DNA from 4 places in the Arthrobacter sp. NPDC058127 genome. Region 3 is predicted to be linked to each of the others. Evidence: riboswitches for the same ligand, from Rfam matches in the RefSeq annotation. Region 3 holds a riboswitch; each other region holds the start of a gene.
What was found. A riboswitch is a leader RNA that binds a small molecule or an ion and turns the genes downstream of it on or off. The one in region 3 is predicted to bind thiamine pyrophosphate.
Positions count from the first base shown of each region.

Region 1: linked by a shared signal. The riboswitch ahead of thiO (glycine oxidase ThiO) and the one ahead of thiD (bifunctional hydroxymethylpyrimidine kinase/phosphomethylpyrimidine kinase) in region 3 are both predicted to bind thiamine pyrophosphate.
Region 2: linked by a shared signal. The riboswitch ahead of ACFVTG_RS09780 (ECF transporter S component) and the one ahead of thiD (bifunctional hydroxymethylpyrimidine kinase/phosphomethylpyrimidine kinase) in region 3 are both predicted to bind thiamine pyrophosphate.
Region 4: linked by a shared signal. The riboswitch ahead of thiC (phosphomethylpyrimidine synthase ThiC) and the one ahead of thiD (bifunctional hydroxymethylpyrimidine kinase/phosphomethylpyrimidine kinase) in region 3 are both predicted to bind thiamine pyrophosphate.

Region 1 is NZ_JBHVTT010000003.1:319,477-327,183, forward strand. Features, by position in the region: gene ACFVTG_RS07600 (DUF3107 domain-containing protein) at 1-97, shown strand, start outside; gene ACFVTG_RS07605 (hypothetical protein) at 134-436, shown strand; gene ACFVTG_RS07610 (4a-hydroxytetrahydrobiopterin dehydratase) at 487-1,152, opposite strand; gene ACFVTG_RS07615 (thiazole synthase) at 1,213-2,019, opposite strand; gene thiS (sulfur carrier protein ThiS) at 2,023-2,259, opposite strand; gene thiO (glycine oxidase ThiO) at 2,256-3,596, opposite strand; TPP riboswitch at 3,588-3,707, opposite strand; gene thiE (thiamine phosphate synthase) at 3,734-4,423, shown strand; gene ACFVTG_RS07635 (RNB domain-containing ribonuclease) at 4,461-5,981, shown strand; gene ACFVTG_RS07640 (DEAD/DEAH box helicase) at 6,272-7,707, shown strand, end outside.
Region 2 is NZ_JBHVTT010000005.1:116,265-123,971, reverse strand. Features, by position in the region: gene ACFVTG_RS09795 (UDP-N-acetylglucosamine 1-carboxyvinyltransferase) at 1-870, opposite strand, end outside; gene ACFVTG_RS09790 (energy-coupling factor transporter transmembrane component T) at 1,080-1,886, opposite strand; gene ACFVTG_RS09785 (ABC transporter ATP-binding protein) at 1,883-3,532, opposite strand; gene ACFVTG_RS09780 (ECF transporter S component) at 3,532-4,161, opposite strand; TPP riboswitch at 4,238-4,374, opposite strand; gene ACFVTG_RS09775 (NUDIX domain-containing protein) at 4,523-5,296, shown strand; gene ACFVTG_RS09770 (DUF4235 domain-containing protein) at 5,348-5,608, shown strand; gene mnhG (monovalent cation/H(+) antiporter subunit G) at 5,605-6,084, opposite strand; gene ACFVTG_RS09760 (monovalent cation/H+ antiporter complex subunit F) at 6,074-6,352, opposite strand; gene ACFVTG_RS09755 (Na+/H+ antiporter subunit E) at 6,349-6,915, opposite strand; gene ACFVTG_RS09750 (Na+/H+ antiporter subunit D) at 6,912-7,707, opposite strand, start outside.
Region 3 is NZ_JBHVTT010000001.1:662,714-670,420, forward strand. Features, by position in the region: gene rpmA (50S ribosomal protein L27) at 139-402, opposite strand; gene rplU (50S ribosomal protein L21) at 463-771, opposite strand; gene thiD (bifunctional hydroxymethylpyrimidine kinase/phosphomethylpyrimidine kinase) at 1,192-2,712, opposite strand; TPP riboswitch at 2,704-2,800, opposite strand; gene ACFVTG_RS02980 (Rne/Rng family ribonuclease) at 2,961-6,119, opposite strand; gene ACFVTG_RS02985 (vitamin K epoxide reductase family protein) at 6,590-7,285, shown strand; gene ndk (nucleoside-diphosphate kinase) at 7,376-7,707, opposite strand, start outside.
Region 4 is NZ_JBHVTT010000027.1:14,641-22,347, reverse strand. Features, by position in the region: gene ffh (signal recognition particle protein) at 1-250, shown strand, start outside; gene ACFVTG_RS23220 (alpha/beta fold hydrolase) at 354-1,103, shown strand; gene thiC (phosphomethylpyrimidine synthase ThiC) at 1,104-2,933, opposite strand; TPP riboswitch at 2,929-3,036, opposite strand; gene ACFVTG_RS23210 (amidohydrolase family protein) at 3,130-4,224, shown strand; gene ACFVTG_RS23205 (VOC family protein) at 4,302-5,174, shown strand; gene ACFVTG_RS23200 (hypothetical protein) at 5,309-5,752, shown strand; gene rpsP (30S ribosomal protein S16) at 5,947-6,369, shown strand; gene ACFVTG_RS23190 (RNA-binding protein) at 6,371-6,613, shown strand; gene rimM (ribosome maturation factor RimM) at 6,744-7,307, shown strand; gene trmD (tRNA (guanosine(37)-N1)-methyltransferase TrmD) at 7,308-7,707, shown strand, end outside.

The DNA.
Region 1 (7,707 bases), on a different contig from region 3:
CGAAAAGGGCCGTCAGGTCATCGTTCCCGGCAACGTCCTCGGATACGTGGAGATCGGTGCCGAAGAAGTACGCCGGGTCGGCTTCGGCGCGCTCTAGCTCATACGTCAGAACACCAGCGAGCCAGGAGTCCGCATGCTCTCACTTGTCATCGTGGCGCTAGCCACCATCGCTTCAGGCTTCATCGTCTGGGGAAATGACAAACACCGTGGCACATATGGCATCGCCCTGCCCGCCGGTGTTTCCCTGGCCGTCGCCATGCTGAGTTGGATGATCTTCATCCAGCTTGGCTTTGGCTACCAGCCCGGGGTGACGTGGATCCCGTGGGTCCTGCCCGTCATTTTGGGTACCGTGGCGGCCGCGGTGGTCTCGTACTTCCTGGGCCGCCACCGGGCCCGGCACGACACCGCCCAGCTAACCGCGGCCCTCAGGCTCTAGCTGGCGGCGAGACCCTAGCTGGCGCCGCGGCTCTACCGCTTCGGCTCAATCTACAGATCCGGCCCGTCACCTGCTTCGGTGCAGAGGCACAGCCGGTTTCCTTGTGAATCCGTGACCACCACCCATTTGGGTGCGTGGTCACGGTCCATTAACGCACCCGTCGCCGCGGTTTTCTCCATGGCGGGTCCCGATTCAGCCTGGCTCCTGTGCACATCCAGGTGGATCCGGTTCGGGTTGGGTGTTTCAGTTGTTTGGAACCACACGTTGGGCCCTCGCCCATACGGGTCTTCGAGGTCTCCGAAGCGGCCTTTGCGGTAGCCGAGCGCCACCCTCCAGACTTCCGAGATCTCTTCCGGATCCGGGGTGTCGATTCCGACTTCAACCGTCCGGTAGAGCCCGGGTTCGGCCACTGCCCCGGCTTCCGCGGCCACCTGGCTGGCGTTCGTGGCCGCCCGGACGTCGCGCCGGGTCACCTCGCTCCCGGCGTCGTGGGAGGTGTACCGGACGAACACCCGGTTGAAGCGCCAGTCCAGGTCCGGGTGGTGGTTCTGCTGCTCGGCGATGCGCCCGACGGCGGCAACCAGCTCCAGTGCGGCAGCCGACGTCGGGGATTTATAGACGGTGACGAGGCCGCCAAGGCGGTACCGCCAGTCCGGCAGCTCCGCCAAGGCGTCGTCGATCGCGGACCTGCTAAGAACGTCATCCTTGCCGGCCATGGTGGCTCCTTCGCTGACGGGGAAATTCGCAGGAATCCCCGGAGAGGCCAGCGTGGGCCGCTAGAGGAACTCGGCCCGGCCTTCCATCGCCGAGGAGGCCAGGGCGTGTTCCCGGCGCGGGATGCGGCCCGCCTGCTTCGCCAGCCTACCGGCGATGACTGCGTGTTTGAAGGCCTCGCCCATCTGCACCGGGTTCTGCGCACGGGTGACCGCGGTGGCCAGCAGCACGGCGTCGCAGCCGAGCTCCATGGCCAGCGCTGCGTCGGACGCGGTGCCGATGCCGGCGTCGAGCACTACCGGCACAGAAGCGCGGGACACAATCAGCTCGATGTTGTGGGGATTCAGGATGCCCAAGCCGGTGCCGATGGGCGCGCCCAAGGGCATCACGGCAGTGGCTCCGAGGTTTTCGAGGCGAAGTGCCAGCACGGGGTCGTCGTTCGTGTATGCGAAGACCTTGAATCCGCGGTCGACGAGTTTCTCGGTTGCGTCCACCAACTCCACGGCGTCCGGCAGGAGCGTGTGCTCGTCCGCGATGACCTCAAGCTTCACCCAATCCGTTTCCAAGGCCTCCCGGGCAAGCTCGGCTGTCATGACAGCATCCTTGGCGGTAAAACAGCCGGCCGTGTTGGGCAGGACACGGATGCCGTGGTCCACGAGCAACTGGAACAGCGAACCTGTTTCCGTCGGTGAGTACCTCCGCATGGCAACGGTGGTGAGTTCGGTGCCCGAGGCCAGCAAGGCTGCCCCCAGTCCGTCCAGGCTCGGGGCTCCGCCGGTCCCCATGATGAGGCGCGAGCCGAACTCAACACCGTCGATCACCAGGGCGTCGGTCCGGGTGCTTGCTGCTTCAGTGCTTGCCGTGGTCATGGTTCAGCCTCCCTGTACTGCGGTAACGATTTCGAGTTCGTCGCCCTCTGCGAGCGCGGTTGCCGCCCACTGGCTGCGCGGCACCACTTCGGAATTGCGTGCGACGGCGACGCCGATCTTGCGTCCGTCGGCCGCCTGGCCGCTCGAGTCCACAACCCGACCGGTGATGTGGCTCACGAGGGTGGTGACGGACGCGTCGTCGCTCAGCGTGTGGTCTGCGCCGTTCAATTTGATGTTCATGCGTGGTCCTTCGGAAGGGGATTCGAGGTATCGGCCGATGGGCCGTTTGTGGAGGCCCTTGCTGCTGAAAGGGGGCGGGAGAAGCGGTCCGGGCGGAATTTGCTCCACCGGGGATCGGCGGTGCCGTCCATCAGCCCGACGCAGATTTTCGCCGCCGCCGGAGTGAGCAGGACGCCGTGGCGGAAGAATCCGCTCGCCACGATGAGTCCGGGCACGGTCCCTTCGCTTCCTTCCACCCTTTCGGCACTTTTTACCCTTACACGGCCCAGCAGCGGTGCATTGTCCGGAGTGCCCGGACGGGCGCGGGCAGTTGCTTCCAGGAGCTCCAGTTCAGCCACGGCCGGGACCAGTACCTGGGCATCGCGGAGCAACTGGTACACACCGCCCGCCGACACCGGGTTGGCCGCTCCCCCGGACGCCGACAATCCGTCTTCACGTTGCGTTGCGCCGATCACCACTGTCCCGTCCTCGCGGGGAACGATGTAGACGGGCACTCCGCGCACGATTCCCCGCACTGTGGCGGTGACCAGAGGTTGCAGCTGGTCCGGGACGCGCAGCCGCAGTATGTCGCCGTACACGGGACGCAACGGGAGCGACAATCCATCCGGCAGGCCCTTCAAGCGGGCGGCGCCCAGGCCGTTGGCAACCACGGTTTCCGCGGCGAGCACTTTGACGCCTGAGCCAAGCACGGCCCCGACGACGCGTCCGTCCTCCCACAAGAGGCCCGCCGCCGTGTCGTGGACCGCAAAACCGCCCTCGGCCCCCGCAATCCAGCTGGAATTGCCCGGCTGGTGGTCTGCCAGTGCGCCAAGGATCGCGGCCGAAAGCCGGCGCGGATCCACTTGGTGGTCGCCCGGGATGTCGAAGGCACAGGAAATCTGCGGGCTCAACAGCGGCTCACGCTCCCGGGCCTCGCGCAACGGCACGGATTCCACCAGCAGGCCGTTGGCCAGTTGCACGTCCCGGAGGTCGGCGAGCGCCCGGCGGTCCGCAGCGTCCGCGCCGACGGCGAGGGTCGGCGTCGTACGGTAACCCGTGCTGCGTCCGGCACTTGAGCCAGTCACATTGTGTTCGAAGTCCGGCCACAATGCCGACGATTCGAGCATGAGTTCCAGGAGGTCCTCTTCCTGGTAGTGCAGTTCACTGACGGGCGCCAACATGCCCGCCGCCGCGAAGGTGGCTCCGCTGGCCGGTGCGGGATCGATCAGGGCAACCGAGCGGCCGGACCTTCGGGCTTCCGACGCGATGCCAAGGCCGATGACACCGCCTCCGATCACCGCCACATCCGCGTGCAGGGACGCGCGCAGGGGTTCGTGCCGGGTGTTTACTTCGTCCATGGAGTCCTTCCCTACGCCGGTACTAGCCGGATCAGGTCAAGCGGTCGGCGCTGAAGCCCTCTCAGCCGCGCGGCGATTGTGACTGCCGCCGCGGCTCCCGCGGTACCAGCCCAGTTTAGAGGAACTACTCTGTTTCCATGACCCAGCACGATGTCCACACCACCGCCCGCCTCTACCTCTGCACCGACGCCCGCAAGCAACAGGGTGATTTTGAGCAGTTTGTCGACGCCGCATTCGAGGGCGGCGTGGACATCATCCAGCTGCGCGACAAGACCATCGAAGCGGCAGAGGAACTGGAGCTCCTGGAGATCCTGCAATCCGTGGCGCACCGCCACGGCCGTCTCTGGGCCGTCAACGACCGCGCGGACGTAGCTTCCCTCTCCGGCGCACCGGTGTTCCATATCGGCCAAAAGGACATTCCACTGCGGGCGGCCCGGAAGCTGCTCCACGACCCCGCCATCATCGGGCTCTCCACGCACACGCCGGAACAGATTGACGCAGCCATCGCCGCATCACCCGGCCGCAGCGGGCTGGACTACTTCTGCGTCGGGCCGGTATGGGCCACCCCCACCAAGCCCGGACGCTCCGCCGTCGGGCTCGATCTGGTGAAGTACGCCGCCAACGCGGTGAAGCAGGCAGACGAGGAGACCGTCGGCGGTGTTGTGCTCCCTTGGTTTGCGATCGGCGGCATCGATCTCAGCAACGTGGAAGAGGTAGTGCGGGCCGGCGCCAGCCGCATCGTGGTGGTGCGAGCCATCACCGAAGCACAGGATCCGACGGCGGCGGCCCAGGCACTCCTGGCCGCCCTTGACGCAGCGGCGGCCTAGCGAGACGCCGAAAGATTTTGGAGTTACCCTGACTTTCGTGTCACATCAGCGGATAGCCCCGAATGTCAGTGAAACGTCGAACCGGCTCGCGGAAGCACTGGCGGCGCTTCGGACTGAACTCGAGCTGCCCGCCGGCTATCCCGTTGAAGCGCTGCGTGACGCCGAAGCCGCGGTTTCCGGACACACCCTGCCGGTGCAGGACCTCACGGACGTTCCGTTCATCACGATCGACCCGGCCTCTTCCACCGATCTGGACCAGGCCCTCTTCATTGACCGTTCCGGCGATGGTTACAGGGTTCTCTACGCCATCTCCGATGTGCCATCCTTTGTGCCGCCCGGAGGAGCGCTCGACGCCGAGACCCGCCACCGGGGGCAAACATACTACGCCCCGGATGGCCGCATACCGCTGCACCCCGAGATCATCAGCGAGCATGCCGGAAGCCTGTTGGCCGGCCAAACGTGCGGCGCATTTGTATGGGACTTCGAACTCGATGCCGAGGCGGAGTTCCGCACCGTCTCCGTCCGCCGGGCAAGCGTTCGCAGCCGCGCGAAGCTCAACTACAAGGGTGTCCAGGCGGAGATCGATTCCGGAACGGCCGATCCGGTCCTCCAACTCCTCAAGGACGTCGGGCTCAAGCGGGTGGAACTCGAACGCCGCCGCGGCGGAGCAAGCCTGAACATGCCTGAACAGGAAATCGTCCAATTGCCCGACGGCGAGGGGTACAGGATCGTCGCAGCTCCCTCGCTGCCGGTGGAGGACTGGAACGCCCAGATTTCCCTCATGACCGGGATGGCCGCCGCGCAACTGATGCTCGACGGCAAAGTGGGAATCCTGCGCACCATGCCGGCGCCCGATGAACGCTCGCTGCTCCATTTCAAACGGCAAACGGGGGCACTCGGCAAGCCCTGGACCGAGGGGACCAGCTATGGCGAGTACCTGCGGACCCTCGACGCCAAGGACCCCCGGCAACTGGCCATCCTCCACTCCGCGGGGCTGCTTTTCCGCGGCGCCGGCTACACGCCTTTCGACGGCGAAGTACCGGGAAGCGTCATGCAGTCAGCCATCGGCGCACCGTACGCCCACACCACGGCGCCATTGCGCAGGCTGGTCGATCGTTTTGTCCTGGTCATCTGCGAAGCACTGAGTAATGGAACAGAGATCCCTGCATGGGCCAGGGACGCTTTGCCGAGCCTGCCCGAGATCATGGCGTCATCCGACCAGCTTGCCGCCAAAATGGAGCGCCTGGCCCTGGACACCGTGGAGGCAGCACTCCTGGTGAACCACATCGGACAGGAATTCGACGCCGTCGTGATCTCCGGATCGAAACCCGCCAAGAACAACGGAAACGGCAACGGGAACAACAACGGGAACCACACCAACAACGGAAACGGCAATGGGAACGGAGCCCCGCACGGCCCCTACGGCATCGTCCAGATCGCCGAACCCGCGGTCACCGCTCGTTGCGACGGCGAAATGGAGTCCGGTACGAAGGTCCGTGTGAAACTGCTTGACGCGGACATCGCCACCCGCGAAATCACCTTCGAACTGCTCCCGTAGCGCACTCAGTTCGCAGGCCTGGAACCGCGATCCGGGGTTTATTGCCCCCAGACGCTAGACTGTGTGAGTAGTAATGGATGCCCGGTCGTTGATTCAGTTAATTTTCTTGACATCAACAAGCCCGCCCCTACGCGATCTTGAGATACACCAGCTGGTCCCCAGTGCCAGTATTTAGATAGCCCGCGATCGGCTTCCACTGGATTTGCTTGCGCCCATTCGTGCTCCGGAACGGCCCGGCCACAACCGTTGAGCACGCAGCGCAGCCCAAAATGAATAAGGAAAACTCCACTGTGAGTGAATTGCACACCCATGAAGTTCTGACAGACGGAACCGAAACGATCGAACCCGAGGAAACCATTTCCTCGGACGAAACACCGCACGAGATCGCAGAAAAGTCCTTCGCCGACTACAACGTCCGCGCCGACATCGTTGAATCCCTCGCCGATGCCGGAATCACCCACCCCTTCCCCATCCAGGCCATGACCCTCCCGGTGGCCTTGGGCGGTCACGACATCATCGGCCAGGCCAAGACCGGCACCGGAAAGACCCTCGGCTTCGGCATTCCGGCGCTGCAGCGCGTCGTCGGACCCGGCGACGCCGGCCATGAAAAGCTCGCTGTCCCGGGCGCACCCCAGGCCCTCGTGATTGTTCCTACCCGTGAACTCGCCGTTCAGGTGGCCAACGACCTCCAGACAGCATCGCGGAAGCGCAACGCCCGCATCGCTACCATCTACGGCGGCCGCGCTTACGAGCCCCAGATCGAAGCCCTGCAGAAGGGCGTCGAGGTTGCTGTCGGCACGCCCGGCCGATTGATCGACCTCTACAAGCAGAAGCACCTGAACCTCAAGAACGTTCGCATGGTGATTCTCGACGAAGCAGACGAGATGCTTGACCTCGGCTTCCTTCCGGACGTGGAGACGCTGATTGCCGGCACTCCCGCCGTCCGCCAGACTCTTCTCTTCTCGGCAACCATGCCCGGCCCGGTCATTGCCATGGCCCGCCGCTACATGACGCAGCCCACGCACATCCGTGCCGCCGACCCGAACGACGAAGGCCTGACCAAGCGAGACATCCGCCAGCTGATCTACCGTGCCCACAGCATGGACAAGATCGAGGTCGTGGCCCGCATTCTGCAGTCACGCGGCCGTGGCCGGACCATCATCTTCACCAAGACCAAGCGCACCGCAGCCAAGGTTGCCGAGGAACTCGTGGATCGCGGCTTCGCTGCCGCGGCTATCCACGGCGACCTCGGCCAGGGCGCCCGCGAGCAGGCCCTGCGCGCCTTCCGCAACAACAAGGTCGACGTCCTGGTGGCCACGGATGTCGCCGCCCGGGGCATCGACGTGGACGACGTCACGCACGTCATCAACTACCAGTGTGTCGAAGACGAAAAGATCTACTTGCACCGCGTTGGCCGCACCGGCCGTGCCGGCAACAAGGGCACCGCGGTCACGTTCGTCGACTGGGACGACGTCCCCCGCTGGGCCCTCATCAACAAGGCCCTCGGGTTGAGCTCTCCCGAGCCCGTGGAGACGTACTCTTCGTCCCCGCACCTGTTCTCGGACCTGGATATTCCGGAAGGCACCAAAGGCCGCCTGCCCCGCAACCAGCGCACCCTTGCGGGCGTCGACGCCGAGGTCCTTGAAGACCTGGGCGAGACCGGCAAGAAGAACTCCCGTTCCAGCGGCGATTCCGCGCGTGGACGCTCCGGCCGTGACGGTGGCCG
Region 2 (7,707 bases), on a different contig from region 3:
GATCTTCAGGGTGGTTGTCCCGATGCCGTCGATCACCACGCCGAGCCTCTGCAGGTAGAAACAGAGGTCCTGCACCATGTAATTGGGGCTGGCATTGCGGATCACCGTGGTACCGCTGCGGTGTGCGGCGGCCATGATGGCGTTCTCGGTCACGGTGTCGCCGCGCTCCGTGAGCACGAAGGTGCGGTGGTCGCCGTCGGCAGGTGGGGCCTGTACCGAATAGAAGCCGGCCTTGGCCTCCACCGAGAGCCCGAACTGCCGCAACGCCTGCATGTGCGGTTCCACGGTTCGAGTCCCGAGATCGCAACCGCCGGCGTAGGGCAGTTGATATGAGGCTGCCTCATCGAGGAGGGGGCCGAGCAGCATGATGACGCTGCGGGTGCGGCGTGCGGCCTCCACGTCCATGGAGGCGAGGTCAAGGGTCTCCGGGCGGCGGATGCGCAGATCGTTGCCGTTCAGCCAGGTGCACTCGACACCGATGGAGGTCAAGACCTCGACGATCCGGTTGACTTCTTCGATCCGGGCAAGCCGGCGCAAAGTGGTGGTGCCGCGATTGATGAGGCTCGCGCAGAGCAGGGCGACGCCGGCATTCTTGCTGCTGTTGACGTCCACCGAGCCGGAGAGCGTGCGTCCGCCCTCCACACGCAGGTGGGTCATCTGCCGTTTGCCGACCTTGACGATAGTTCGCCCGAAGATCGACTCAAGGCGCTCGATCATGCGTAGGCTGAGGTTCTGCTTGCCCTGCTCCATACGGGCAATGGCACTTTGGCTGGTACCCAGTTCCGAAGCGAGCTGTCCCTGTGTCCAGCCCTTTTCGCCACGGGCGTCGCGAAGAAGGAGACCTACATGTTCGGCAGTCGGTTGCGTCATGACTAATAAATATCACGGATGGTCTACGGACTGGAGGTTTTGTGACACAACACGCCGATTATGCTGGAGAATAGTCGTCTCGTGCGATATGCGTGGTCCAAAGCCTGCGTGTTGCGTTTGCTCGCGGCCACCAGAAGCCAGCCACTCGTCCACCCAAGTAACTCGCAGTAGTTGTCGTTATGAGGCCCCAAAACGACAACAAATGCGAGTCAGTTGGGCTGCTTCAGCCAGACGAAGTGCCACGTCCCTGCCCATTGGGCCGCGAGCACGGCTGCGGCCGCAATGACCAGCCCGCCAGCGAGAACCCAGACGTCCAGGCGGCTGTAGGTGGATTCGCGTGCCCAGGTCCGCCGTCCGCCGCCGAAGCCCCGCGCCTCCATGGTCACGGCCAAGCGGGACGCCCGACGGATCGCCTGGACCAACAGCCCGAAGCTTTGGCCGAGCATGGCCTTGAACCGTTGCGGCGGGCTCCCGTGCGAGCCGACACCCCGCGCGCGCCGTGCCATGCCGATGGTCTGCCATTCCTCCGCCATGAGCCCGACGAGCCGCAGCGCAGCCAAGGTGCCCAAGACAAAACGGTGCGGCAGTTTCGCCTTCTGCGCCAAGGCATCGGCAAGGTCGGTCGGATCGGTGCAGCTCATGAGGAGGATGGCTGGCAGCGCGATGGCCAGGCCACGCAGCATGAAGCCGAGTCCCAGCTGAAGTGAGCCTTCGCTGATAGACCAGATCCCGACGTCGAGCAGTATCCTTCCGCTGTCCGCCGACAGGATCGCGGTGCTCCAACCTCCGAGCGCGGCCGCGATAATCAAGGGCCAGCCGCGCTGCCAGAGCAAGCGCACGGTGAGCCCCGCGAGGGGGAACAACGCCAGTTCGCCGAGGAGCGCGGTCGAGGCTGACACCAAGTCGATGGACAACGCCAACACCAGGGTGATCAGGAAGACCGACACGAACTTGGCCAGCGGATTCGCGCGTGTCAGGAGGGCATTGTTGCCGCGCAGGGTCAGTGCGTCCCTCATGCCGCACCCGCTTCCTGCCGGGCGCCGCCTTGGAATGCAGGCTCGAGCCGCATCTCGGCGCCGCCCAGGACGGAGCTGAATTCCTGGTCGTGGGTCACGGAAACCACGGATGTGCCGGCGTCGAGCAGTTCCGACAGGAACGACGCAAGCTCAGCCCACGTGTTCGCGTCCTGGCCAAAAGTAGGTTCGTCCAGCACCAGGACGCGGGGATGCGCGGCAAGCACGGTGGCCACCGATAGCCGGCGCTTTTCGCCGCCGGAGAGCGTGTACGGATTGGCGTCCACGAGATGCCTCAGGCGCAGCCGCTCCAGCAACTCGTCCACGCGCTCCTCGCCATGGCCAAGGTGCTTGGGGCCGAACATGAGCTCGTCGAGCACCCGGCCGGTGACGAACTGGTGCTCGGGCTCCTGGAACACGGTCCCGATGCGGGAGATCAGCTGCTGGGCCTTCCACTTGAACGGGTCAGTGCCGGCACCGTCGCTGAGCCCGACGGCGGCAGTCACCGCCCCGGACACCGGCGCCAACAGCCCCGCAAGAGTCAAAGCGAACGTCGATTTTCCCGCGCCGTTGGGGCCAGTGATGGTCAGCGCTCGCCCGGCGAACACTTCGGCGTTGAGTCCGGCCTGCACGGGAAGGGGCGGGATGGTTTTGAACCCCCGGCGTCGTGACCGCTCGCGGGACACCGCGAGCTCCTGGGTGGCGAGCAGTAGCTCTCCCGCGTTCCTCGCCGCGGAGCTCCACGCCCCGTTCCCCGCCCCGGAGCCGGCCGCCGTTCCGGCGCCTGTTCCCGAACGTGGCCGGGTGGCCGGCACGTACCCGGGCACCCAAACGCCCGCAGCAGTGAGCATGTCCCTTGCTTGCGCCAGAACGGTGTCCGGATCGCCGTCCAGGAGCACCGCCGGCGTCGAGACTCCCGTGGAGGAGGAACTGCCCGGCTGGAGCACCACGATCCGGTCCACAAGGTCTTTCCAGACCGAAACCCGGTGCTCCACCACCACCAAGGTGGCGCCCGTCTTGTCCAGGCAGCGGCCCACGGCATCGCGGACCTCCAACACTCCGGCCGGGTCCAGGTTGGCGGTCGGTTCGTCCAGGAGGATCAAGCCGGGCCGCATCGCGAGGATGCCGGCCAGCGCAAGGCGTTGTTTCTGCCCGCCCGAGAGGGCCGACGTCGGGTGGTCGAGCGCAAAGTTGCCGCTCGCACTGCCACCGGCACTACGCCGCAGCCCGACGTCGTCGAGCGCTTCATGGACCCGCTTCCAGATTTCTTCCCGCGGCACGCAAAGGTTTTCGGCGCCGAACGCGACGTCGTCGCCCAGCCGGGAAAGCACCACCTGGGTTTCGGGGTCCTGTTGCATGAGTCCGGCACGGCCCCGCTGGGCCTTCGGCGAAACACCATCCACGAGCAACGAACCGGTCTCGTCGGCGTCGTCCCCTTCCTCGCCCAACACGCCAGCCAGGGCATGCAGGAGGGTCGACTTGCCTGCGCCCGAGGGGCCAAGCAGCAGAACACGCTCGCCGGGACGGATGTCCAGGTCGAGGGCGTGGATGGCCTGCGTGGTGCGGCCGGCGTGCCGCCAGCCCCAGCCTTGCGCGGAAATGGCGGCGGGTCGCACCACGGCAGAGGTGCCGGAATCAGGACTGGGCATCAGGAAAAGACGGGCTCCGAAGCGGCCTTGCGGGACGCGAACGCGCTCAGCACACCAGTCTTGGCCAGGCCGCGGGTAGCGATCCAGGACAGGGCACCGGCAATGACGGCCCCGGAGATCGTGCAAAACACGATGTACGCGAGCTTGTCGACCGGTTCGTAGGCGATGTTCCAGCCCCACGGCAGGAAGGAGTCGTTCAGACCGCAGAACAGGCCCGCACCGGCACCGGCCAGCAGGGACACAGGCAGGTTGAACTTCTTGTACATGAAGGCCAGGAAGATGAGTTCCGCACCGAGGCCCTGGAGCAGGCCCGAGATCAGCACCGTGGTGCCGTACTGCGAACCCATGATGAGCTCACTCGTGGCGGCCACTGTTTCGCAGAAAATTGCCGCACCGGGCTTGCGGACGATGAGCATGCCCAAGACTGCCGGAATCATCCAGCCGCCGGCGATCAGGCCGCTCAGGGGCGGGTAGCCGGCGGACATAGGCGTGGCGACCAGAGCCATCTGGTCCCATGCCCAGAAGATCACGCCACCGGCGATCGAGATCAGTGCCGCCACAACAATGTCCACGACGCGCCAGTTGTAACCAGGCTTGGTGAGGCCCGGCCTTGCAGAAATACCAGTCATTTTGTCCTCCTGAGGAACAGGAGGGGAAAGTGTTCCCCGGTTGCCTGCGAGCGGCCTCCGCCGCGCCGGTTCCGGACACTATGAGAACTCGACTCCCTTGCGCCGGTACTAGCCGGATCAGGTTCGAGGGTCTGCGGCTGTCCGCACTCTCAGCGCCCGTCCTCCGTGCCGCATTGCTGCGAGCCCGACGGCGGCGCTCCCCTGTCGTTATCAATCCACCCTTTTGGGCGTGGTTCAGTTTACACCTTGGAGGGGTTGCGGGCGCGGCGGCAAAAAGCGTTCCGACGGATTCCCCTGGATCATTTGCCGGGCGAGCGCAGTCCGGCCCGGAATGGCGCGGGCGGCCACAGAAACTGGGAGAATGATCCAGCAGAATGTGACACAGCAAGCGGGCAAAGGAGCGGTCTTGGCAGGCATGGGCGAAGCGAACAGCACCACAGTGGCCGAACCGAGGCTCGCCGCGAGCGTGATCCTGCTCCGGGATGCCGCAGTTCCTGGGCGCTCTGGAGACGCGGCGCAGGCTTTGGAGGTGTTCGTCCAGCACCGGGTGTCCACGATGGATTTCGCTGCCGGAATGGTCGTCTTCCCGGGCGGACGAGTGGACCAGGCGGACAGCTCCGGCTGGGACTTCACGGACGACGTCGTCGAGCGCCACGCCGCCGCATGGCACCGGAGCAGCATCGCCGTCGAGCCTTCCTCCGCCCGGTTCAACGCGGGCCGGGTACTGGCGGCCGCGCAGCGTGAGGTGTTCGAAGAGGCCGGGCTGAAGCTCGACGCCGCCACCCTCCGCCCATGGGCCAACTGGGTCACTCCGCCGGACCAGCCCAAGCGCTTCGACACGTACTTCTACCTTGCTTGCCCGGTTTCCGGAGCCGAGCCAAGGCACCAGACCACGGAAGCGTCATCGTCCTTGTGGATGCCGGTCCGCGGAATCCTGGATGCCGAAGCCGCCGGAACGCTCAAGCTCATGCCACCCACGCTGGCGCTACTGGATGAGCTCCTCGCCCTCGGCACGGTGGAAGCGGTGCTGGCCGAAGACCGTGACATTGTTCCCGTGCGTCCAAAGCCGGGAGCCTTGCAGGAGTTCTTCCGGCTGAGGCGCCAAGCCCCATCCGTTGCTCCGGAACTGCCCTGAAGTGGGGTTAGGCTGGGGACGGTCCTGTTTCCACCCGCAAGGAGTCCCGGAATGAACCTCCTCATCAAACTGCTCGGCACCGGCGTGAGCATCGGCGCAGGCTTTGTCGGCACCAAGCTCGTCAACGCGCTGTGGGAAAAAACCACGGGCAACAAGCCGCCCAAGGGACACGACGACATGGAGACGAGCCTCCGCTCAGCGCTGACCTTCGCCCTGATTTCGGCAACTGTCAGTGCCGTCATCCAGGTTCTCGCCGGCCGGAGCACCCAGCGCGCCATCTCCCGCTTCTCGAAGACGCAGGACATCGTCTAGGCTGACGGCCCGCCGTTGACGCCGTTAGGACCTGCGCTCCCGCCGTTGCGGGCGTTCCCAGCGTGGGGCATTGCCGAGCCCGCTTCTTGAGCTTTCTCCGCCGCCCGTTGACCGGCAGCCCGCAGCACCACGGCCTCGAGTTCGTCTGTGCTGAGAAGCTCGGGGTGGAGGTGCTTGGTCCGGTACCCTGCCCGGCCCACCATGTGTGCGGACACGGGCACAGTCAGCAGTTGGAAAATCCAAGCGACCGCGAGGACCGGCCAAACCCACCATTCGCGCATCTGCAGCCCCATGGCCGCCAAGACAAGGAACAGCCCCAGCACTTGGGGCTTGGTAGCTGCATGCATGCGGCTCATGAGGTCCGGGAACCGCAACAGTCCAATTGCCGCGCCCAATGACATCAGGGCACCAACAATCAGCAGTACCGCGGTGACGGCATCGATGACGGCGTCCGCTCCGGTGGCGTTAGGAGTCATTGACTTGTCCCCTCCGGTCGGCCACGAAGCGGGCCACCGTCACCGATCCGATGAACCCGATCAGCGTCAGCGCGACGAGCAGCACGAGGTTGTTGAGGTGCCTGTTGACGGCCATGTCGATGGCCAGCGCGGCACCCAGTATGGCGAGCAGCACGTCTGAGGCGAGCACCCGGTCCAGCAATGAAGGCCCGACGGCGATCCTGTAGATCGCGCCTGCCGCCGCGAGGCTAAGAATCACCGCCGTGACGATCAGCACGATGTCTTTCATGAGCCGGCTCCCCTCGTTGCAGGCCAGCCTTCGGCCTGGAGTGCGTCCAATTCCGTGCGGGTACCCATGATCCGGATCAACGAGGCCTCCGTGTCCTGGACTTCCTTGCGCAGCTTGGCGGTGTCCACATCGTTGCGGACATTGAGCCCGTGGATATAGAGCGTGGACGTCGAGCGGTCCACCTCCACCACCAGGGAACCCGGAATCAGCGAAATCACGTGCCCTGTTGCGGTCACCATGAGGTCGGAGTGGCTACGCAGGGGAACCGCGACGACGGCGTTGGTTACCGAGGGGCCCCGGAAGGCCGCCAAGTACATGACCTGGAAACTCGCGGCCACCACTTTGCCAAGGAACACGACGGCGAAAGGAATGGCCCGCAGCACGTTGAATCGTCCGCTGAGCTCCACTGGAGGCAAGTAGAAGACCCTGGCTACCACCACCGCGATCAGCGCACCGAACACCAGGTTGCCGGGGCTGAAGTCCCGCCAAAGCGCACCCCAAACGACCACCAGCCAGACCAGCAGGGGCAACTCGGTGCGGAACGAAATCCGCTTGCGGCTCACTTGCCACCTCCCTGCGGTACGGCCCCGGTGGGTGCGTCACCCTGCGGTGCCGCGATTCCTGGAACTTTGGCATTCCCGCCGAGCACGGAATGGATGTACGCGGTACGGTCCAGCATCTGTTCCGCGGAGTTTCCGGCCAATTGGAACAGCGGACCGGCGAAGACTGTCAGCGCCACGCCAAAGACCACGAGCGCGGCGGTTGGCCCCACCATGGTCCGCGGAAGCAGCCCGACGGCCGCCGTGTCTTTCAGGACGGCGGCAGGGTAATCCGCATCCTCCGGTTTCCGCCAGAAGGCGCGGTTCCAGACGCGCGCAATTGCCAGCAACGTCAAGAGACTCGTGACCACGCCGCCCACCACCAAGGTAATGGCCAGTGGCGTCCCCAGGGCAATGCCTGCCTGGAGGAGTCCGAGCTTCCCCAAGAACCCTGAGAAGGGCGGGATTCCTGCGAGGTTCATGGCCGGAATGAAGAACAAGAGCGCGAGGAGCGGAGACAGCTTTGCGAGCCCACCGAGCCTGTCCACGGAGGAGCTCCCACCGCGGCGCTCAATCAAGCCAGTCACCAGGAACAAGCTCGTTTGGACCGTGATGTGGTGGGCCACGTAGAAGACGGCGGCAGCAAGCCCGGCAACGGAAGACATGGCCAGCCCAAACACCATGTAGCCGATGTGGCTGACCAGGGTGAAGGAGAGTAATCGTTTGATGTCGCTCTGGGCTATGGCACCGAGAATGCCCACCAACATGGTGAGGAGTGCAACCACCATCAACGGGGTATTCAAAGTATCGCCCGGG
Region 3 (7,707 bases):
TCTCCTCTATGTGGAAATTACTGCTTGAAATGCGTTTGCCGGCTGATGCGCCGCCGCCCGCCCTAGTAAATTCTAGTGCGGTTAAAAAGACAGATGGAGCGGGCCATACGGCCCGCTCCACCCGTTCAGAACGTGTTATTACTCTGCAGCTGCAGCAGCAACGATGTTCACTACGCGACGGCCACGGCGAGTACCGAACTCAACCGCACCTGCCTGCAGGGCGAACAGGGTGTCGTCGCCACCGCGGCCGACACCGGCGCCCGGGTGGAAGTGGGTGCCGCGCTGGCGGACGATGATCTCGCCTGCGGAAACGACCTGGCCACCGAAGCGCTTTACGCCGAGGTACTGGGCGTTGGAGTCACGACCGTTGCGAGTGGAGCTCGCGCCTTTTTTATGTGCCATTTGAAATGCCTGCCTTTAAATTCTGGGGAATCTGTTGAAAACCTGAACAGCAACCAGTGGTTACTTGATACCGGTGATCTTGATCTTGGTCAGTTCTTGACGGTGACCCTGGCGCTTCTTGTAGCCGGTCTTGTTCTTGAACTTCTGGATGACGATCTTCGGACCACGGAGGTCTTCGAGGATCTCAGCCGTAACCTTGACCTTGGCCAGATCCGCAGCAGCGGAGGTGACCTTGTCACCGTCCACCAGGAGCAGTGCGGGCAGCTCAAGAGTGCTGCCGGCTCCACCGGGGACGCGGTTCAGGGTTACGTAGTCTCCAACGGAAACCTTTTCTTGGCGGCCGCCTGCGCGGACAATCGCGTACACCACTTGGGCACTCACTTCTCTCGACGTTTATTACTAAATTTGCGTGCGGAACCCCGATCCGAAAACGGGCCTGGTTCACGCTGTGCCTCAACGCCGTGGACTCCGGTACGGAATCCATGAGTCATCCCTTGAACAGTTCCAAATGAAACGTCAATTCCAAATGAAAGGTCTCTAGGGGCATAACCCAAGTGTTGGCGTAAGCACCGAAGATCTAGATTACGCTAGTTTCGCCTTCGGCTGCAAATGAGGCCAGGTCCGGAGGCTGCCACGTGATGGCTGCCACAGACTGGCTATGCCGCCATCCGGTACCGTGCCCGTCCACCTTACCCTGCCCGCCGGGAAAAGCTCGGATCCTCACCCCGACACGCTGCGGCGCCTGCCGAAACAGCCCTTCATCCCGTCCCTCCGCGACAGGAACCAAGGTCAGCTGTGCAGCCTTGGAGCATCGAAGAACGCAGTTTCATAGCGGCAGGATTGGGAGAAAGCCTCCATCATGGCCGCGCGCTCGGCCGGTGAGGCAGCCTGCGCGGCGGCATCCGTGAGGTCGATCGCCTTGCGGGTGGCCTCTGCGAACGCCTCGTCTGCGTAGGTGCGCAGCCAGTCGGCGTAAGGGTGCTCGTCCGACGCTCCTGCCTGGACATAGCCACGGTGGAGCTGCTGTCCCACCTCGGCGTACAACCAGTAGCAGGGCAGTACTGCGGCCAGCAGCACGGCATAGCTGCCCGACGCCGACGCCGCCAGCAAGTGGTCCACATAGGCCTTGGTGACGGGGCCCAGTTCTCGGCTTCCCTGGCGTCCGCTAAGCCAATTCCGATGCAGCTCGGACTCGACTTCGAGGCACATCTGCGAGCCGCGGGCCCAGAACAGCTGTTCGTTTTCGCTGGGGGCGAGCGCACTTGCACGCGCCAGGACCCGGGAATAGCCGTTGAGATAGATGGCATCCTGCGACAGGTAATAGCTGAACTGCGCTTCGCTGAGCCCACCGGTTTGCAAGTCCTGGATGAAGTCCAGGCCATAAATGGCCGCAAGCTCCGATTGGGCGGCGTCCCACATCCGGACCGCGAAGTCCCCCGGCTGAAGGGAGTGCTGGAGAGTGTGGAAATGATGGATGGGCCCGTTGCCCTTCCCCACCTCCAGCCTCTCGGATTGGGTCAGCGCCTCCTGAAGCCAGGGCTTGACTTCATGCAGGGCAGACTCCCAATCGCCGAGCCGCGCTTTTGCCGTCGCCATCGCAGACGACAGGGAACATCCCGTGCCATGGCTGTTGCGGGTCTCCACGCGTTGGCCGGCGAATTCCACCACGTCCTGGCTCAGGACTCCCCCGGTGTTGACCAGCGCATCGGGGCAGCCGGATCCTTGCAGATGGCCTCCCTTCACCAGGACGGTGTTTCCGCAGGCAGCGGCCAGACGTTTGCCTTGCTCCAACGCCGATGCCCAGTCGGTGGCAACAGGCTCGCCAAGCAGCATGGCCAATTCAGGAAGGTTGGGGGTCACCAAGTCGGCGAGGGGCAGAAGTTCCCGCAGTGCGGTTTCAGCGGACTCCGCGAGGAGCCGGTCGCCACTGGTCGCGATCATCACCGGATCCAGCACGACGACGGCGGGGCGCGCCTCGCCGAGCCAGCGGCGGACTTCGTGGATGACGGCCGCGTCCCCGAGCATGCCGATTTTGACGGCATCAACGGTGATGTCGTCGCTAATGGCATCCAATTGCTGCCGCAGGAACTCCACGGGAGGCACGTGAACGCCGGTGACTCCCTGCGTGTTTTGTACTGTGAGTGCCGTGATGACGGCCATGCCGTAACCGCCGTTGGCGGCAATGCTCTTCAGGTCAGCTTGGATCCCGGCACCGCCCGACGGATCCGAGCCGGCAATGCTGAGGACCCTGGGGATAGGGCGCTGGACGGCCTTGAGCGGGTAGACAGCCGAGTGTGCCGAAACAGTCATTCGAGACATCCCTTCGCCGGTGCTAACCGGACAGGTTCAACGGGTCTGGTCTCAGCCGGCTTGGTGCGCGGCACCCCGTGTCAGTCCCCTAGCTTAACCCGGATCACACCTCGCCCGCTGAAATCTCCCTTTGTAACCGCACTGTCGTGAGGTCCGGCAACTGGTCCGGCAAATGGGCCGGCAACGCCGAAGCCCCGGCGGTTTCCGCAAGAGCGGGAACGGCCGGGGCTTCGGACTAGGTACTGCGTTTAGAGTTCGGACTTGGGCACGCCGACTCCGAGAATGATCGGTTCTGCTGCCGCCGTCGGCTTGACCGGGGATGCGTCGGGCGCCTTGGCCTCGTGCGCGGCCCCACCGGAGGCAGCGGCTGCAACCTCGTGGTGCTCCACGTTGGTGGCGTTGGCGGCACCCTGGGCACGGCTGGCACTACGGTTGCGGCGGCCCCGGCGTCCACGCGAAGCCGACTCCAGGGATTCCCCGCTTGCAACGGCCGCGGGAGCCTCTGCGGGCGCTTCCCGGGACTCCGTTGCGGCCGTCGCGGTGTCCGGAGCTTCTCCGAGGCCCGCGAATGCCTGCGCCAACAGATCCAGGCTCATGGCAGGAGCGCCACTCGCCGGCTCTTCTTCGTGGTGGACGAAAGGCAACGCCACTTCCTCGCCGCCGAATCGCAGCACAGGCTTCGAGCGTTCCTCGCTACCCGAAGCAACGGCAGGAGCCGAGACCGGGGCCGCGGGTGCCTGCAGAGGGGTTGCTTCCGCTGCGTGCCCGTCGGCGAGCAATTCCGCCGCGTGGTGGAGTTCGTCGTCGTGCAGGTGGGCAGCGTGGGCCGCAGCCGCGATGGTCGCAAGGGCTGCGCGGGTGGCTGCCTGGCGGTTCGGATCAGTGGATTCCACGGAGTGGACCGGCACAGGAGGGGTGATCGGGAGCTCGGAAGTCCCCTGCCCTGTCCCCCTGCCGCGGCGGCGCTTGCGCTGCTCCGGGCGGACGGCCGGGAGTGACTCCGTGCGCGGGTGGTGGTGTTCAGCGGCCACCACGTTGGCCCGGCGATGCTCCACGGGCTCGTCATGCGTGACGATTCCGCGCCCTGCGCACGTTTCGCACTGCTCGCCGAAGACCTCAAGCAGGCCGGTGCCCATGCGCTTGCGGGTCATCTGGACCAATCCAAGCGACGTCACTTCCGCGACCTGGTGCTTGGTGCGGTCCCGGCCGAGGCACTCGACCAGGCGGCGCAACACGAGATCGCGGTTGGATTCCAGGACCATGTCGATGAAGTCGATGACGATGATTCCGCCGATGTCGCGCAAGCGCAGCTGGCGGACCACTTCCTCGGCGGCCTCAAGGTTGTTCTTGGTGACGGTTTCTTCGAGGTTGCCACCGCTGCCGGTGAACTTTCCGGTGTTGACGTCAACAACCGTCATGGCCTCGGTGCGGTCGATCACGAGCGAACCACCGGAGGGCAGGAAGACCTTGCGCTCCAATGCCTTGTGGATCTGTTCGTCCACGCGCCATGCCGAGAAGATGTCCTGATCCGACGTCCACTTTTCGAGACGTCCCACCAGATCCGGCGCCACATAGGTGACGTAGGCCTCGATGGTGTCCCAGGCTTCATCGCCGGAAACGATGAGCTTGGAGAAGTCCTCGTTGAAGACGTCGCGGACAACCTTGATGGTGAGGTCCGGTTCGCCGTACAGCAGTTCCGGGGCCAGGATCTTGGTAGATGCGGACTGGCTTTCGATGCCTTCCCACTGGGCCCGCAGGCGGTTGATATCGTGCGTCAGTTCTTCCTCGGAAGCACCCTCGGCGGCGGTGCGGACAATGACGCCCGCGTTCTCGGGGAGGCGGTCCTTGAGGATCTTCTTCAGACGGTTGCGCTCGACGTCGGGCAGCTTACGGGAGATGCCGGTCATGGAACCGCCGGGCACGTACACAAGGTAGCGGCCGGGAAGCGAAATCTGGCTCGTCAGGCGTGCGCCCTTGTGGCCCACGGGGTCCTTGGTGACCTGGACCAGCACGGAGTCTCCTGATTTCAGGGCGTTTTCGATGCGGCGCGGCTTGCCTTCCAGGGTGACGGCATCCCAGTTGACTTCACCGGCGTACAGCACGGCATTGCGGCCGCGTCCGATGTCGACGAATGCGGCTTCCATCGACGGCAGCACGTTCTGGACCTTGCCCAGGTAGACGTTGCCGATCAGGGAATCCTGCTGTGTCTTGGACACGAAGTGCTCCGCGAGCACGCCGTCTTCCAGGACACCGATCTGGATCCTGTCGTCGCGCTGGCGAACGATCATCTGGCGGTCGACGGACTCACGGCGAGCCAGGAATTCGGCCTCGGTGATGACCTGGCGGCGGCGGCCGGTCTCGCGGGACTCGCGGCGGCGCTGCTTCTTGGCTTCAAGGCGAGTAGAGCCCTTGACGCTCGTGACGCGGTCGGAGCTGCTGGTGGTCTCAACGTGTGCGCGGGGAGCGCGGACACGGGTGACAGTGTTGGGGGGATCGTCGTCTCCGCCGCCCGTCAGCTCCAGGTCCTGGTCACCACGACGCCGGCGCCGACGGCGACGGGAGGTCACGCCTTCTTCGAGCGCCTCCTCGGTACCGGCTTCTGCCTCGTCCTCGGATTCCGCAGAGGTTTCTTCTCCTGCTTCGTCACGCTCGGTGCCCCGGCGTCCGCGACGGCCACGGCTGCGACGCCGACGGCGGCTGCCGGCCTCGTCCAGTTCGTTGTCCTCGGAAACTTCCTCAGCTTCGGCCCGCGGTTCTTCTTCGACGACGGCCGGCCGGACAACTGCGCTCAGGTCCGGTGCCTGGAAGATCATGGACGTTACGGAGGCAGGCTCCAGGAACAGCGACGCGATCGGGCTCGCAGCTTCCGCCTCGGCGGCCGGCGCCTCGGTGGTTTCCTCGGGCGTAATCTCCGCAGCCGGAGCTTCTTCAGGCGCAGTCTCCGCAGCGGGCGCTTCCTCGGGCGCAATCTCCGCAGCGGGCGCTTCGACCGCTGCTTCTTCGGAAACGGGCTCGGCGCTCTTTGCCCTCGTCGTGCGACGGCGGCGGACCGGCTTTTCGGGGGCGGTTTCGGCCTCTGCTGCTACGTCAGGCACGACGGCGGCGGCAGCCTCCGTCGCCCCGCCAGCTTCCGTCGGAGCTTCCTCAGCGAAACCTGGCAACGGCTCCGGAGTTTCTACCTTCTTTCGAGCCCTGCTACGCCGGACAGGGGCCTTGGGCTCTTCGGTGTCCGCCGACTCGGCGAGCGGCTCAACGGTGGCTGCGGCAGCTCCGGCGTCGGGGGTTTCGTCCGCGGCGACCGTCTTCGGTGCCGCCTTGCGCCGGGTGCGGGTGACCTTCTTGGGTGTTTCAGTGGTCTCGGTGGACGCCGCATCTTCGGCGGCGGCTACAACTTGCTCGTTATCCATATGTGGCAACACTCCTGCCCTTGCGCAACCGCCACATCCGGTGCCCAGAGGGGCAATATTGTCAAAACCCGCAGGCGTTGACAGAAGTCAGTAGTAGTCTTTCCGGTTCGCACCAGCATGGGGGTGCGGCATCCACGGAAAGCCGGCTTCGCTCCAAACCCGTTGTTCTAATGCCACAACCAGGTGCCGTCCATTGTCACTGCGGGCCTACCGGGGATCATTGGATCCTGGGCATGCCCTGCATATGACTGGCGGTCTTGGGAACAAGATACCGGACCGGATTCCGCATGTGGATCGGCTTCCGGCCATGTTCATTCTCTCACACGCCCGCACTCCCGGCAGGAAGCACACCCTGAAAGCTTCCGTGCCGCCGCCCTCCCTGGGCAGAAGCTTTCAGCCGCCGCGGCTAGAATCCTCCCAAGAGCAGTCCCCGGCCGTGCGCCGGGCCTTCCAGAAAAGGACAGCCAACCATGCCGAGCCCCGCCAGCCCGAACCTGGCCAACAACGATGCCCGCTCCCGGCAGGAGAAGACCGGGAAAACCCCCGATGGGAAGGACGCCGCCGACGCAGCCTTGCCGCGCATGGTCCGCGACCGTCCCTTTGCGTGGCTTCTCCTCGCCACCGGCGCCATCGCGTGGCTTGCATCCGGGGCGCTCGTGCTGGAAAAGCTGCAGGTTCTGATCGATCCCAACCATGTAACGGCCTGCGACCTCAATCCCTGGGTATCCTGCGGCAGCGTCATGAAGACACCGCAGAGTTCAGTTTTCGGCTTCCCCAACATGTTCATCGGCATCGTCGCCTTCGCCGTGATCATCACCACCGCCATGGCGATCTTTGCCGGGGCCAAGTTCGCGCGTTGGTACTGGATCGGACTGCAAACCGGCATCACACTGGGCTTCATCTTCATCGTCTGGCTATGGTCCCAGGCACTGTATGTCATTCACATCCTGTGCCCGTTCTGCATGGTGGTGTGGGCCTGCATGATCCCGCTCTTCGTCTTCGTGACCATTAGGAACGTAGCGCACGGCGTCATTCCAGCGCCCGCACGCCTGGCCAAGATCCTCAGCGAGTCCGGTTGGATCATCTCCGCGCTGCTCTACGTTGGCGTGATCGCGAGCATTTTCTTCGCCTTCATCAATGTCTTCATCGGTACCTCGGGATACTGAGCACGTATCCCTCATTTGAGCCATTAACAGCCGAAGGGGCCCATGTTCGCGTGAACATGGGCCCCTTCGGCTGTATGGCGTGGCTGGAAGCTACGCGCCGAACCAGATCTTGATCTCGCGCTCGGCGGAATCCACCGAATCGGAACCGTGGACCAGGTTCTGCTGCACGGCCAGGCCCCAGTCACGGCCGAAGTCGCCACGGATAGTGCCGGGCGCCGCCGTCGTCGGGTCCGTGGTTCCCGCAAGGGAACGGAAGCCTTCGATTACGCGGTGGCCCTCGAAGATAGCAGCGACAACCGGGCCGCTGAGCATGAACTCGACGAGCGGCTCGTAGAACGGCTTGCCCAGGTGCTCTTCGTAGTGCTGCTCCAGCAGTTCGCGGGTGGCGTTGACCTTCTTCAATTCGGCCAAGGAATAGCCCT
Region 4 (7,707 bases), on a different contig from region 3:
GGGCGGAGGCATGCCCGGGATGCCTGGCATGCCCGGCCTCGGTGGCGGTTCCCGCAAGGCAAGCAAGAGCGCGCCCAAGAAGAAGGCCCGTTCCGGAAACCCCGCCAAGGCGGCCCAGGAACTGCGCGACGCCGAGAACAAGCGGGCGAACGCCGTTCGCACCGGGGCAGCATTCGGCCAGCCTTCCGGCGACTTCGACCCCTCGCAGCTGAACCTGCCCAAGGGCTTCGATAAGTTCCTCGGCAAGTAGCGCTCCCGCCCAACTGGCTAGCAGTAGGTGTCGTTTTGACGCCCCAGAACGACAATAACTGCTAGTGAGTTGGGTTGTCGGCCCCGTGCCATAGGCTGGGGGGATGCAAAAGCAGCGCGTCGTGTTCGTCCATGGAGCAGGCACATTCGGCGCTGCCGCGTGGCCGAAACAGCATGGCATGGCGCTGGCATACGATGCACTGTTCCTGAAACGCCACGGCTTTGATGCGCAGGCCGAGCCTTTGGAATCCGATGTTGCAGCCGATGTGGAGATTATCCTCGAGTGCCTCGGAGCTCGGGAGGCCGCTTCGGCGGCCGGCCCCGCGCGTGGAGGCCATGTCGTGGCGCATTCCCAAGGCGCGATTTCCGCCATGCTGGCTGCGGTGGAGAGGCCGGACCTGATCCGCTCCCTCGTGCTGGTTGAACCGGCGTGCCTTTCCTTGACTGCTGAATTGCCCGCCACCGCGGCTTACCGGGCACTGATGGAGCCCTTGTTCGCGATCCGGAACGAACTCAGCGACGACGATTACCAACGTGAATTCGTCCGCCGGGCGTTTTCCTCGGAGGCTGCAGTCCTCAGCACTCCGGAGGCCAGGCGTACCGCGCGACGCCTGCGGCTCCAAGCGCCGCCGTGGGAAGCGCCCCTGCACATTGTGCCGGGCGTTCCCACGCTTGTCCTGACCGGTGGTTGGGAACCCCTGTACGAAGAGATCGCCGGCTACCTGCAGGAAACCGGTGCCCTCCACCGCGTTGCGGCTGGAGGACACCGGCCTCATGACTCAGTTGAAGGAGACCGGATGATCCGCTCCTTCATCGCGGATGTCAGCCGCGCCGGGTCAGTCCAAGCTTCCTGATCAGTTCAGGCTTCCTGACGTCGCCTCACGTTTTCCTGCGGGAACCTCGAGTTCGGGCAGGTAGACCTTTCCGCCGGATGCCAGGAACTCCTCGCTCTTTTCGCGCATCCCGCTGTACATTTCCGCGATGGCTGCCTGGGAATCCGCGGAGCCGTATTCGTCACGGATGTCCTGGCTGATGCGCATGGAGCAGAATTTCGGGCCACACATGGAGCAGAAATGCGCCGTCTTGGCCGGTTCGGCGGGGAGGGTCTCGTCGTGGAACGCTTCGGCCGTGACTGGATCCAATGACAGGGCGAACTGGTCACGCCAGCGGAACTCGAAGCGGGCCTTGGAGAGGGCATCGTCGCGTTCGTGGGCGCCCGGGTGTCCCTTGGCAAGGTCCGCGGCGTGGGCGGCGATCTTGTACGTGATCACGCCGGTCTTGACGTCGTCCTTGTTTGGCAGGCCCAGGTGTTCCTTCGGGGTGACGTAGCAGAGCATCGCGGTTCCGTAGCGTGCGATCTCCGTGGCGCCGATGGCCGAGGTGATGTGGTCGTAGCCCGGAGCGACGTCCGTGACCAGGGGACCCAAAGTGTAGAACGGAGCGCCCTTGCAAAGCTCCTGCTGGCGCTCCACGTTTTCCCGCACCAAGTGGAAGGGAACGTGGCCGGGTCCTTCCACCATGACCTGGACGTCGAATTCCCACGCCCGCTGCGTCAGCTCGGCCAGGGTGTCGAGCTCGGCGAACTGCGCGGCGTCGTTGGCGTCCGCCGTCGCTCCCGGGCGCAAGCCGTCGCCGAGGGAGAACGCGACGTCGTACTTGGCGAAAATTTCGCAGAGCTCGTCGAAGTGGGTGTAGAGGAAGTTTTCCTCGTGGTGGGCCAGGCACCAGCCCGCCATGATGGAGCCGCCGCGGGAGACGATGCCCGTCACGCGGTTGGCAGTGAGCGGCACGTAGCGCAGCAGCACGCCGGCGTGGATGGTCATGTAGTCCACGCCTTGCTCGCACTGTTCAATGACAGTGTCGCGGAAGATTTCCCACGTGAGCTTGTTGGCTTCGCCGTTGACTTTCTCGAGGGCCTGGTAAATGGGCACGGTGCCGATCGGCACGGGGGAGTTGCGGATGATCCACTCACGGGTGGTGTGGATGTCGTCGCCCGTGGACAGGTCCATGACCGTGTCGGCGCCCCATTGCGTTGCCCACTGCAACTTGTCCACTTCCTCGGCGATGGAACTGGTGACGGCCGAGTTGCCGATATTGGCATTGATCTTCACCAGGAACGCCTTGCCGATGATCATCGGTTCGGATTCGGGGTGGTTGATGTTGTTGGGGATGATGGCCCGGCCTGCGGCGACTTCGCTGCGGACCAGTTCAACATCGCAGTTTTCGCGTAGTGCCACGAACTGCATTTCGGGCGTCACGATGCCCTGCTTGGCATAGTGCATCTGTGTCACGGTCTTGCCGTCGACGGCGCGGCGGGGCACCGGCTGTGCGCCCTTCCACTCCGCCGAGGCCGCGCCGCGGCGCACGGCAGACTTGCCGTCGTCGAGAAGGTTCCGTTCGCGGCCGCTGTAGGCCTCGGTGTCGCCGCGGGCTTCGATCCACTCGCTGCGGAACGGTTCGAGGCCCACGACGGGATCACTACCGGGTCCTGCGGTGCGGTACACCTGGAATGGCGCGTTGGCCTCGCCGTTCGGGGACGGTTCCAGGGCTATTTCAGTCACTGGAACCCGGATTCCCGTTTCGGCATCTTCAAGGAACGAGAGGGAATGCGACTTGAGGGACTGTGTCACCTCTTGGGCCGATCCGTTTTGGGTAGGGCTCAGCTGTGTTTCTTTGGTGCTCAAAGGATTACTCACTTCCTTCGCCGGCATTACCCGGACAGGTTCAACGGTCGCAGGCTGCGTCAGCCCGATCTCAGCCCTTGCAAGGGCCCCCGTGTGGTCGTAGACGAAGCTACCACAGCTGAGAGTTCCAGAGACAGATGTGACCGAGGACAGATGTGACCGGGCCGGGCGCGGCGTCGGAGTCTAGGGTGGAATCATGGCGGAAATCATCGAATTCAGCGGCACCGTCCTCACCGGGCCGGACGTGGAACGGCGCGGCCTCTGGTCGGTCGACGGACGGCTGACCTTTTTGCGGCCTGCTGCCGTACCGGACGTCGTCCTGGACGGATGGGTGGCGCCCGGACTTGTCGACTCACACTGCCATGTTGGCTTGGGCAAGGGTGGAGCGGTGGACGAGGAGACTGCCCGTCTGCAGGCAACGGCGGATCGTAACGCCGGGACGCTCTTGATCCGCGACGCGGGATCCGCAAGTGACACGCGCTGGCTGCAGCGCCGGGCGGACATGCCCAGGATCATCCGCGCAGGCAGGCACATCGCGAGGCAACGCCGGTACATCCCCGGGCTGGCCGAAGAGGTTGAGCCGGAGAATCTGGTGGAGGCGGTGCGCAAGCAGGCCCGGTCCGGAGATGGCTGGGTCAAGATCGTCGGGGACTGGATCGACCGCTCGGCCGGGGATCTTGGCCCGTCCTTCCCGGCCGCCGTCGTCAAGGACGCGGTGGCGGCGGCACACGACGAGGGGGCCCGGGTGACCGCCCATTGCTTCGCCGAAGGGACTATCGTCGACGTGCTCGACGCCGGCATCGACTGCATCGAGCACGCCACCGGTCTCCTCCCGCACCATATTCCGCGGCTGCTGGACCAGGATGTTCCGATCGTCCCGACCCTCATCAACATTGCGACTTTTCCGGACATCGCGAAGCAGGCTGAAACCAAGTTCCCGCGTTACGCCGCCCACATGATCGCGTTGTGGGAGCGCCGGCATGAGCGGGTCCTCGAGGCGTTCGACGCCGGTGTGCGGGTGTATGCCGGGACCGACGCCGGCAGCGTCATCAAGCACGGCCGGATCGGCGAGGAAATTCTGGAACTGCACCAGGCCGGCCTTCCGGCGGCCGCCGCCCTCGATGCCGCCTGCTGGTCCGCCCGCGAGTGGCTGGGTGCCGACGGCATCAGCGAAGGCGCCAGTGCCGACGTCGTGCTCTACGCAAACGATCCCCGTGCGTCCCTTGAGATCGTGCTGAAGCCGCAATGCACCGTGCTGAGGGGACACATTTCAAGAAGCGCCGGGCATTAGGAATAAATTGAAGCTTCAAGTAATTTAGATACATAGAGGTTGCCGAAGGGCGGCGCCACGAAAGCCGGGAGTTTCACATGACCATCACATCCAGCCAGGATCTCCTTCCTGCCGAACTCACCATGGGCACTGTCATGCTCAAAGTGGGGGACATGAAGCTCATGGGCGACTACTACCAGCGGGCGCTGGGCCTGGACGTCGTCGCCGAACAGGATGGCGGACTCTACTTTGGCAGGCTCGGCAAGCCGCTGGTGCACTTGGCTCCGGCCTCCGGGCTCCAGATCCCGGGCCGCGGAGAGGCCGGGCTCTTCCACACGGCTTTGCTCTTCGAAGACCAGTCATCGCTCGCCGCAACTGTTGCCTCGGCGGCGCAATACGAACCCCATGCCTTCGTCGGCAGCGCAGACCACCTCGTCAGCGAGGCCTTCTACTTCACCGACCCGGAGGGCAACGGCATCGAGCTCTACTACGACAAGCCCCGCGAAGGCTGGGAGTGGAACGGTAGTTCGGTCGTCATGGACAGCCTGCCGCTCCCGCCGCAGCGCTACCTCCAGCAGTACTTGAGCGAATCGGCGGTGACCGGCCAGCATGAGGCGGGCGCCGGCGTCGGGCATGTCCACCTGCAGGTGGGCGACGTGCGGACCGCCCATGATTTCTACGTCGACACCCTGGGCTTCGAGCAGACGGCCGGCTGGCATGGGCAGGCCCTGTTCGTCTCCGCGGGCGGCTACCACCACCACATGGCCATGAATGTGTGGAACAGCCGCGGTGCAGGTCCGCGCAAGGACACGCTCGGCCTCGGCGAGGTGGTCATCGAGGTGCCGTCAGGAGACGACGTCGGCGCGCTCGCCGATCGCCTCAAGGTTGCCGGCATCGCGTCCCACCACACCGGCCAGGAGCTGCGCTTCGAGGACCCGTGGCGCAACCGGCTGCGCGTCGCCGTCCGCTAGCGTCCAACTTGCTCCCCGACTTCGCTTCGCTCAGCCGGGGACCCCTCGCAAGTTACACTTAGGCTCGACGGCGTGGCGCGCACTTTTCGGCCACGCCGCAGCTCCGTTGGCACGAATGAATGAGAGTAGTTTCCATGGGCTTTGCTGAAATCTTTGTTGCCACCCACGATGAAGCACTCAAGAGGGCCGCTGCCCTGGAGAAGGGCAGTGACGTATCCGGCGCCGCGGTACGGATCCCGGGAATCAGCGATTTTGAAGTAGAACAACTTGGCGACCTGGCCGGCACGGCCGTGCACGCAGCCGGGGCCGACTATGAGCTCGCTTTGGTGGACGTCACCAGCGACGCCTTGCTGGGCGTCCCCGAAGCCATGGTGCGTGCCTTGTCTGAGCTTCTCAGCTACGAGACCGAGGGCGAGGGAAGCATCCTCGACGACGTCGCCGAACGCTGGGCGGCCCAAGAAGATATGCCCTTTGACGCCCAACAGTCCCGGCTGTATGTCCAGCAGTTGGCGTCGCTCGCGAGCGACGTCGAGAAGGCCGAACGGGCCGGTCTCTACGTCTGGTCCGCCGAGCAGTAACCCTGCGGTAAACCCGCCGCACGGCCGCGTGTTCGAAATACTGGCTGCCATCTGGCACAATAGACAGGTACTCGATCCGCGTGGCCCCTCTCTCCGTGCGTGCATCTTGTCCTTGGAACCCTCAAGTATGGCCCGCCCCACGGGTGCAGAACGACGGGCTCAACCCCGTTTCAGAAACAGGAGTGACCACAAAAGTGGCCGTAAAGATTCGCCTTAAGCGCTTCGGTAAGATGCGCGCACCGTACTACCGCATCGTCGTCATGGACTCCCGCGCCAAGCGCGATGGCCGTGCGATTGAAGAAATCGGCAAGTACCACCCCACCGAAGAGCCCTCGTACATCGAGGTCGTCTCCGAGCGTGCACAGTACTGGCTGTCCGTCGGCGCCCAGCCGACCGAGCAGGTTGCCGCGATCCTCAAGATCACCGGTGACTGGCAGAAGTTCAAGGGTCTCCCGGGCCAGGAAGGCACGCTGAAGACCAAGGTCGCCAAGCCTGCTTTCGTTGCACCGGAGAAGGGTTCCGTCATCATCCCGGAAGCCATCACCAAGAAGGCCAAGCAGTCGGAAGCAACTGAAGCTCCCGCTGACGCTGAAGCAGAGACCACCGAGGCTGAGTAAGTTGCTGGCAGAAGCGCTCGAGCACTTGGTCCGTGGCATCGTTGACAGCCCTGAGGACGTCAAGGTCAGTGCCAAGAACAACCGCCGCGGGGAATCCCTCGAGGTGCGTGTTCACCAGGACGATCTCGGACGGGTGATCGGTCGCCAGGGTCGCACCGCACGCGCTTTGCGCACTGTGATTGCGGCATTGGCGGGCGGCGAGCAGGTCAGGGTCGACGTCGTCGACACCGACCGTCGCCGGTAACGCGCTCAGCAATACTTGTCTTAGATCCGGCCCCTTCACCAGATTATGGTGGAGGGGCCGGATTGTTTTACGAGCAAAACCCCCAGCCTTGGTCCCTAAGTCGGCCCAGCGAAGAAATCAGAGGAACCCCATGCAGCTCCAGGTTGCCCGAATCGGCAAGCCCCACGGAATCCGCGGCGAAGTCACTGTCCAGGTGCTCACTGATGCCCCCGGCGATCGTTTCGTCCCGGGGACCGAATTTGTGGTGGAGCCCGCAAAGGCCGGTCCCTTGACCATCAGCAGCGCCCGCTGGAACAAGGACATCCTGTTGCTCGGTTTCGAAGAGATCTCCACGCGCAACCAGGCGGAGGAAATCCGCGGCGCGAAGCTGTTCATAGAGACGGAAGAACTGGAGGAGGACGACGACGAAGGCTGGTACGAGCATGAGCTCGTCGGCCTTGAGGTCCGTGTCGGCTCGCAGACCGTGGGCAAGGTAACCGCACTCAACACGATGCCCGTGCAGGATCTGCTGGTCATTGAAGACGCGGACGGCAAGGAAATCCTGGTGCCGTTCGTCGAAGAGATCGTGCCTGAGGTCAACGTCGAGGACGGCTACGTGCTTCTTACCCCTCCGCCGGGCCTCTTCGAACTGAACACTGACGCTTCGGGCTCCGATACGGAAGAGGACGACGCCCACACCAAGGATGACGCCTAGATGCGCATCGATGTCGTCAGCATCTTTCCCGAGTACCTGGCGCCACTCGAGCTTTCCCTCATAGGCAAGGCCCGTCAGGATGGGCTTTTGGAGCTCAATGTCCATGACTTGAGGACCTTCACCACGGACAAGCACCGCACCGTGGACGACACTCCGTATGGTGGCGGTGCGGGCATGGTCATGAAACCCGAACCCTGGGCCCAGGCCTTGGAATCCATTGCCGATGCGCGGCTTGCCGTAGCGGAAAGCCCCGCAACTGACGGCCCATCCGACGGACCGACGAAAAGGCCGGTCCTGATCGTCCCGTCGCCCGCGGGGGAGCGTTTCAACCAGGCCCTCGCCTATGAGCTCGCCGAGGAAGAGCAACTCGTTTTCGCCTGCGGCCGCTATGAAGGCATTG